DNA from 2 places in the Psychrobacter sp. ASPA161_6 genome. Region 1 is predicted to be linked to the other one. Evidence: predicted binding sites of a transcription regulator. Region 1 holds the regulator's gene; the other holds the start of a gene.

Region 1 (3,432 bases):
CTACGACGCAAGGCATCGTCAGCAAAGTTGGCGAAAATACATTAGGGGGACGCGTGGTAGTGGTGGTCGGACCGGGCGGCGCAGGACATTATTACGCCCATCTAGAGGATTATGCCGACATCGTACCCAATGACTGGGTCAATGCTGGTGATATCATTGGCTATGTTGGCGACAGCGGTAATGCTAAAGGAACACCAACCCATGTTCATTATGGTATTTATATCAATGGCAGCGCGGTGAACCCCTACCCACTTTTGCAAAAAGATTAAGGGGCATGGGCAGAACGTACATAAGCGCTTGGAAATACCGCACTAAAGGTCGAGCCTTTGCCTTCTACCGACTCTATGGTCAGTTGCGCCTCATGTTGATATAAGACATGTTTTACAATTGCCAACCCTAAGCCCGTACCACCCGTAGCACGGCTGCGTCCGCTATCGATGCGATAGAAGCGTTCCGTCAAGCGCTCGATATGTTGGGGCGCAATACCGAGACCATCATCTTCGACGGCAAAGCGGCAGCCTTCCGATGTTTTTGTCCAGCTGATAGCGATGTTGCCACCCTTTGGCGTATATTTGATAGCATTAATCACCAAATTGGATAAGGCGCTTGTTAAGTACATCTCTGAGCCATACAGTCCATCGTAAGTGTCTATCTGCAAATGAATAGTATGACCGTATTCTTGGTTATACGCCTGCGCATCATCATAGATATGCGTCAGTAACTTGGTCATATCGATATCATTTAGCTCATGCGTCTCTTCTATTTCGATGCGAGACAACAGCAATAAGTCATTCACAATTCGATTCATACGGGCAGTCTGCTGAGTCATTAGCTCAAAGCCACGCCGCCACTGCGGGGGCATATCCTCTTGATCGGAGAAATTTTCTAGATAGCCCATCAGTACGGTCAATGGCGTACGCAGCTCATGCGAGACATTGGCCACAAAATCACGGCGCATTTGCTCTAAATGCTGCAAGCGGGTCACATCATAAATTATCAATAGTTTTTCATCACCGAAAGGCGTCAGTTCACACTTTAGATAACGTTTAGGATCTCGCCATGACACCATGTGCACACCATCGCTCGGTGGCGTGATAGCCTGATAATACTGGCGAAATTCAGGCACGGTGATAAAGTCAAAAATGCTTTGACCTTTGTTGCTTGACTGCAATAACAATAAATCTTCCGCTGCCTGATTCCACCATTCCAAACCATCATCATCATTGAGCAAAATGACCGCATCCCGTAGTGCTAGTAAGGCACTGCGGATTTTTTTGAGTTGATCCGTTGTATTGTGCTGGGCAACCTGCTCTTGCTCACCCTGTTGCTCATTTTTTATCGGCATTATCGTCATCGTTATCCTTACTACTGTCTTCTGCGTTGTTTTACGCTTGCCACGACTTGTTCTGTCTTGGTTTAATTGGATTCAATCAAGCTGGAAAACCGATACCCAGTACCGCGCACCGTTTGTATCAGCGTAGCACAGTCATAAGGCTGTAGTAATTTACGTAAACGCCGAATATGCACATCAATCGTTCGATCTTCAATATAGACATTGCCGCCCCAAACCTGATCTAACAGCTGTGTCCGTGTATACGCACGCTCTGGATGACTCATAAAAAATGCCAACAACCGATACTCTGTCGGGCCGATATCAATGAGCTGACCTGCCGCCGTTACACGCTGGCTTTTGGGATCTAAGCTAAGCTTGCCGATTTCGATAGGCTTATCGGCGCTCAATGTACTACTACGACGTAGCACTGCCTTGATTCTTGAGATTAATTCCCGTGTCGAAAAAGGCTTGGTCATATAGTCATCAGCACCTGCATCAAGACCATGAACCTTACTGTCTTCCTCACTTTTGGCCGTTAGCATAATAACCGGTATCTCAGCGAGCAAATCGTCGTTTTTGAGCATACGACAAAAATCAATACCGCTTTTTTCGCCGGTCAGCATCCAATCCAATAATATGAGCGACGGACGGTGATCGACCACTTGCTGATGTGCCTCTGATGCGTCCGCAGCCTGCAAGCTATCAAATCCAGCCATCTCTAACGTCATCACAATCATTTCACGAATCGCAGGCTCATCCTCGACGATCAAAATTTGCTCATTGTACATACGGCAACCTTATTATTATAGTCAAAATATCAGCGTTCAAAAAGTTAGCATTCAAAAAATTAAAATACAGAAAGAGGCGATAAACACTCGCCCGTTTCTACTTATTAAACGGACTAATTATGACAGCTTGATGACAGATAATTTTTATACTTCTAATAAAAAGTTTAATGGCCCATCATTGACGCTGGCAACTTGCATATCAGCGCCAAACTGACCAGTGGCAACATTGTGATGCTGAGTGTTGGCATAATCAACCAGTTGTGCAAACAGCACTTGAGCAGCATCAGGTGCCATCGCACCACCAAAGTCAGGGCGACGACCCTTATCTGTTTTTGCCATCAAAGTAAATTGCGACACCAACAACAGTCCGCCACAGACCTGTTGCACATTTTTATCCAGTTTGCCGACCTTGGCAGGATCTTCATCATTTTCAAAAATACGATAGGTCAAGATTTTGTCGATCATGCGTTGGGCAGTTTGCAGGCTATCTTCATGCCCCAAGCCAATATATGCCAATATCCCATGATCGATTTTGCCAATACAATGCTGATCGACGACGACGCTGGCATGGCCCACCCGTTGTATAAGTGCTTTCATTTACTGATTCCTTAACAGATTATGCTCAGACAATAATGTGCTGTCCATGATAAAATACAGCCATTAACTTGCCTAATTTTTATTCTCATTTCCAATCCTATTTTGGTAGCCTTATTATGAATGTATTTACCACCTTACAACAGCTTGTCCCGCAGCAGCAGCTGAGTAAAGTCGCTGGGCGTCTAGCCGCCAGCCGTCATCCGTACGTCAAACGTGCCTTTATTCGTGGCTTTGCCAAAGCTTACGGCGTCAGCTTAGGTGAGTATGAGCGTCAGAGCTTTAATGCTTATGAGAGCTTTAATGACTTTTTTACCCGTGAGCTCAAAGAAAATGCACGTACTATCGACAGCAGCGCCAACGGTATTGTCAGTCCTGCTGATGGTATCATCTCGCAGCTAGGTCAAATTGAAGATCATAAACTACTCCAAGCAAAAGGTCGTCATTATGATGTTGGCCAATTACTTGCTGACAGCGAAGATGGTAGCTACTTCGCTGATGGTAGCTTTGCGACTGTTTATCTCGCGCCCAGTAATTACCACCGTGTGCATATGCCATTTTCGGGTACATTAACTAAGACCCGCTATGTGCCAGGTACACTGTTCTCTGTCAATAATACCACGGCCGAGAACGTGCCTGATTTATTTGCTCGTAATGAGCGTTTGGTCTGTTTATTTGATACAGAATACGGCAAAGCTGCCGTGGTAATGGTCGGCG
Region 2 (3,432 bases), on a different contig from region 1:
GCCCCACATACCATAAATGATAGAGGGGATACCAGCCAATAGCTCAATGGCGATACCAAGCGGTTTTTTTAGAAAAGCAGGACACATTTCGGTCAAAAATATGGCAATGCCAAAGCTCACTGGCACGGCTATCAGAATGGCGATAAAGGAGGTCACTAAGGTGCCATAGATGGGTGCAAGTGCGCCGTATTCATTGGCGACCGTATCCCAGTTATTGCTGGTATAAAAACCTAGACCAAACTCTTGAATACTTGGCCAAGCCCCGACAATTAACGACACTAAAATACCACCTAGAGACATCAATACCAGTATGGCAAATGCTTTGGTGGAGTTAACGAATAAAGCATCGTAACGTTTTTGTTTAGCCAGTTGGGACCTTAAGTCTGTCATAAGTGTCTCAGCATTCAATAGAATAAGATTAAAAAATGAGCGTGTTTATCAAGTTTTATCACAACAAACTCAGCAGATATGAGTATCAGAAGCTATAAATATCATTGGCTTTGCGATTAAATTCGCTGTGATAAAACCTTTCAAACAACTACCGGAGAATAGTTGTTTGAAAGGGTAATTCGATCGTTATTAAATAATGACTATCGAATTACTGAGCAGGTTTATAGACAGGCTGTCCATCGCTACCTTTTACGTCGTTCCATTTTGCTTTGAACAAGGCCACTGCCGTGTCAGAGAATGGTACGTAGTCTAGTGCCATAGCGTCATCATCACCTTGGCTATAAGCCCAGTCAAAGAAGTTCAACACGCCAGCGACTTGCTGAGGATTCTCTGGTTGCTTATGGACTAAGATAAAGGTGGCAGCAGCGATAGGCCATGCTTGGTCAGTCTCAGAGTTGGTGATGACTTTATAAAAGCCTTCTTGTTGTGACCAATCAATATCACCTGCCGCAGCAAAGGTCTCAGCTGATGGTTGCACGATGTTGCCAGCTGCATTTTTCAATGCTGTATGTGACATCTTGTTTTGCTTAGCGTAAGCATACTCAACATAGCCGATAGAGTTTTTCATACGGTTAACGTAACTTGAAACCCCTTCATTACCTTTACCGCCTGCACCAGTCGCAGAGGTCGGCCATTTGACTGTTTTATCAACACCAACCGTGTCTTTCCAATCTGGTGATACTTTGGCCAGATAGTCCGTAAAGTTAAAAGTCGTACCTGAACCATCTGAGCGGAATACCGTCGTGATTGCCGCGTCTGGCAAGGTCAAATCTGGGTTCATGGCTTTGATAGCTGGGTCATTCCATTTACTGATTTTACCCAAATAAATATCTGCTAAGGTTGTACCGTCTAGCTTCAATGCGCCCGGCTCTATACCGTCGATGTTAACGATTGGCACGACGCCACCGATAACTGTCGGAAACTGAATAAGGCCAGACTCTTCAAGCTCTTCAGGCGTCATCGGTGCATCAGAGGCACCAAAATCAACGGTTTTTGACTGAATTTGTTTGATACCACCAGATGAGCCAATCGATTGATAGTTGACTTGGCCACCAGTTGCCCCATTGTAGTCATAAGACCATTTGGCATAGATAGGCTGCGGGAATGACGCACCTGCACCCGTGATATTCATGGCGATATTTTCAGCAGATTTAAAACCTGTGGTAGCAGAAGAGGCTGTTTGAGAGGTTGACTCAGCCGTGGTAACAGCGCTACTGCTAGTATCAGCAGTGGGCTCTGCCGGGTCGGTTGATTTATTACATGCCGTGAGCATTAATGTACAACTAACGGCTACTGCTAATAACGAATAACGCATGTAGGACTCCTGAAGTTTAACAACGATATGAAAAAGCATTGTTTGTGATATGCGTGCTATCTTGCCAAATCTTTATGACAGTTTGATGACAGTTGTCACAATCTTTCATTCGCTTTACATAATATTCAGGCAGCACTGCTATATTTTCAATAAATACAAATGATATCAATAATTTATAGATAACAACCTGATACAACCATACTCATAGAAAGCATCAGACGCCATCTTAAGTTGTTATATGATTAGCCAAATACTATTAGCCGTTGGTGCAGAATTTTGTTAGTATGAATAAGATTCACAACACTGACAGACTCGGGGTGCGGTGTATTAAAGATTGGCTTTATTAAATTCGCTTTATTAAAGTAACCGCCTTTTAATACATTCGCTGAGAGATCACCCGCCGAACCTGATGCGGTTAGTACCGACGCAGGGAAGTCTTAAGCCTATGTTATACAAGTACAAAGGGCGTGCAGAAATGCCTTTTTATTATCGCCAACCTCTACCAGTATTTTTTGTGCTGATGGATAGCGTTAATAATCAGTTCCGTCCCTCAATCAGCGAAAGATCACTGACTACGTTTAGGTTTGATAGCGCTAGCAGGTTTTTTTACGATTGAATTTGTCCGTATCATGTATGCTTACCCCCGCAGATTCTGGCGGTGTTGCCTATACTATTAGACCAACACGCTAGGACAGCATATGACTATTTCAGACATTACCTCGAACACAAAAGCTGCTCAAACTCATATCCCAGCCGATGCTTCGCTCAATGCGACTGCCAGCAAAGCGGATAAAAAAGCAGATGCCCTAAAAACCCCTGCCCATCGCCATCAAACAGACGCGCGCTTTGAAGAAGATGCCCGCGACTTACACCGTATTTTGCCCGCCTCTCGTAAAATTTATATCGAAGGCTCAAGACCCGATATTCAAGTACCGATGCGCGAAATAACGCTTGATCCTACCCCTGTGCAAGGCGTTTCTGAGAACGAATGGGAACAGAACCCACCGTTTTATGTCTATGACACCTCAGGTGTTTATACTGACCCCAATGCCACCATTGACCTCACCAAAGGTCTGCCAAAACTACGTGAAGGCTGGATAAACGAGCGCGGAGATACCGAGCAGTTAACAGGTCTATCAAGTCAGTATGGACAAACGCGCGCGCGTGATATCAGCACTGCCAACTTACGATTTGCTCACATTGATAAACCGCGCCGTGCCAAAGATGTTGATGGTAAAACAGGCAATGTCACCCAAATGTACTACGCACGTCGCGGCATTATTACGCCTGAAATGGAATATATCGCCATTCGCGAAACCCAAAAGCAGCATGACTTGACGGACATACGCCAACATGACGGAGAGAGCTTTGGTGCTAATACGCCGACGGTTATCACGCCTGAATTTGTGCGTAGTGAAGTGGCTGCTGGACGTGCCATCATTCCCAACAACATCAATCACCCTGAATCTGAGCCGATGATTATCGGGCGCAATTTTTTGGTCAAAATCAACGCCAATATCGGTAACTCAGCGCTCGGCTCCTCTATCGATGAAGAAGTCTCAAAAATGACGTGGGCCACACGTTGGGGCGCGGATAACATCATGGATTTGTCCACCGGCAATCATATTCACGAAACCCGCGAGTGGCTGATTCGTAACTCACCAGTG

Evidence for each region. Region 1 encodes PhoB, which activates phosphate uptake and scavenging genes when phosphate is short. Its sites were predicted from a motif close to TGTCATNAANCTGTCATAA; they were not measured.
Region 2: a site for PhoB is predicted at 1,838-1,856, ahead of pstS (phosphate ABC transporter substrate-binding protein PstS). Genes of this name have one in related genera too.

Annotation. Positions count from the first base shown of each region.
Region 1 is NZ_JBEFNJ010000001.1:51,730-55,161, reverse strand. It holds gene ACTQ9T_RS00245 (M23 family metallopeptidase) at 1-269, shown strand, start outside; gene phoR (phosphate regulon sensor histidine kinase PhoR) at 266-1,354, opposite strand; gene phoB (phosphate regulon transcriptional regulator PhoB) at 1,417-2,121, opposite strand; gene dtd (D-aminoacyl-tRNA deacylase) at 2,266-2,718, opposite strand; gene asd (archaetidylserine decarboxylase) at 2,835-3,432, shown strand, end outside.
Region 2 is NZ_JBEFNJ010000002.1:219,913-223,344, reverse strand. It holds gene pstC (phosphate ABC transporter permease subunit PstC) at 1-390, opposite strand, end outside; gene pstS (phosphate ABC transporter substrate-binding protein PstS) at 599-1,765, opposite strand; TPP riboswitch at 2,069-2,215, shown strand; gene thiC (phosphomethylpyrimidine synthase ThiC) at 2,464-3,432, shown strand, end outside.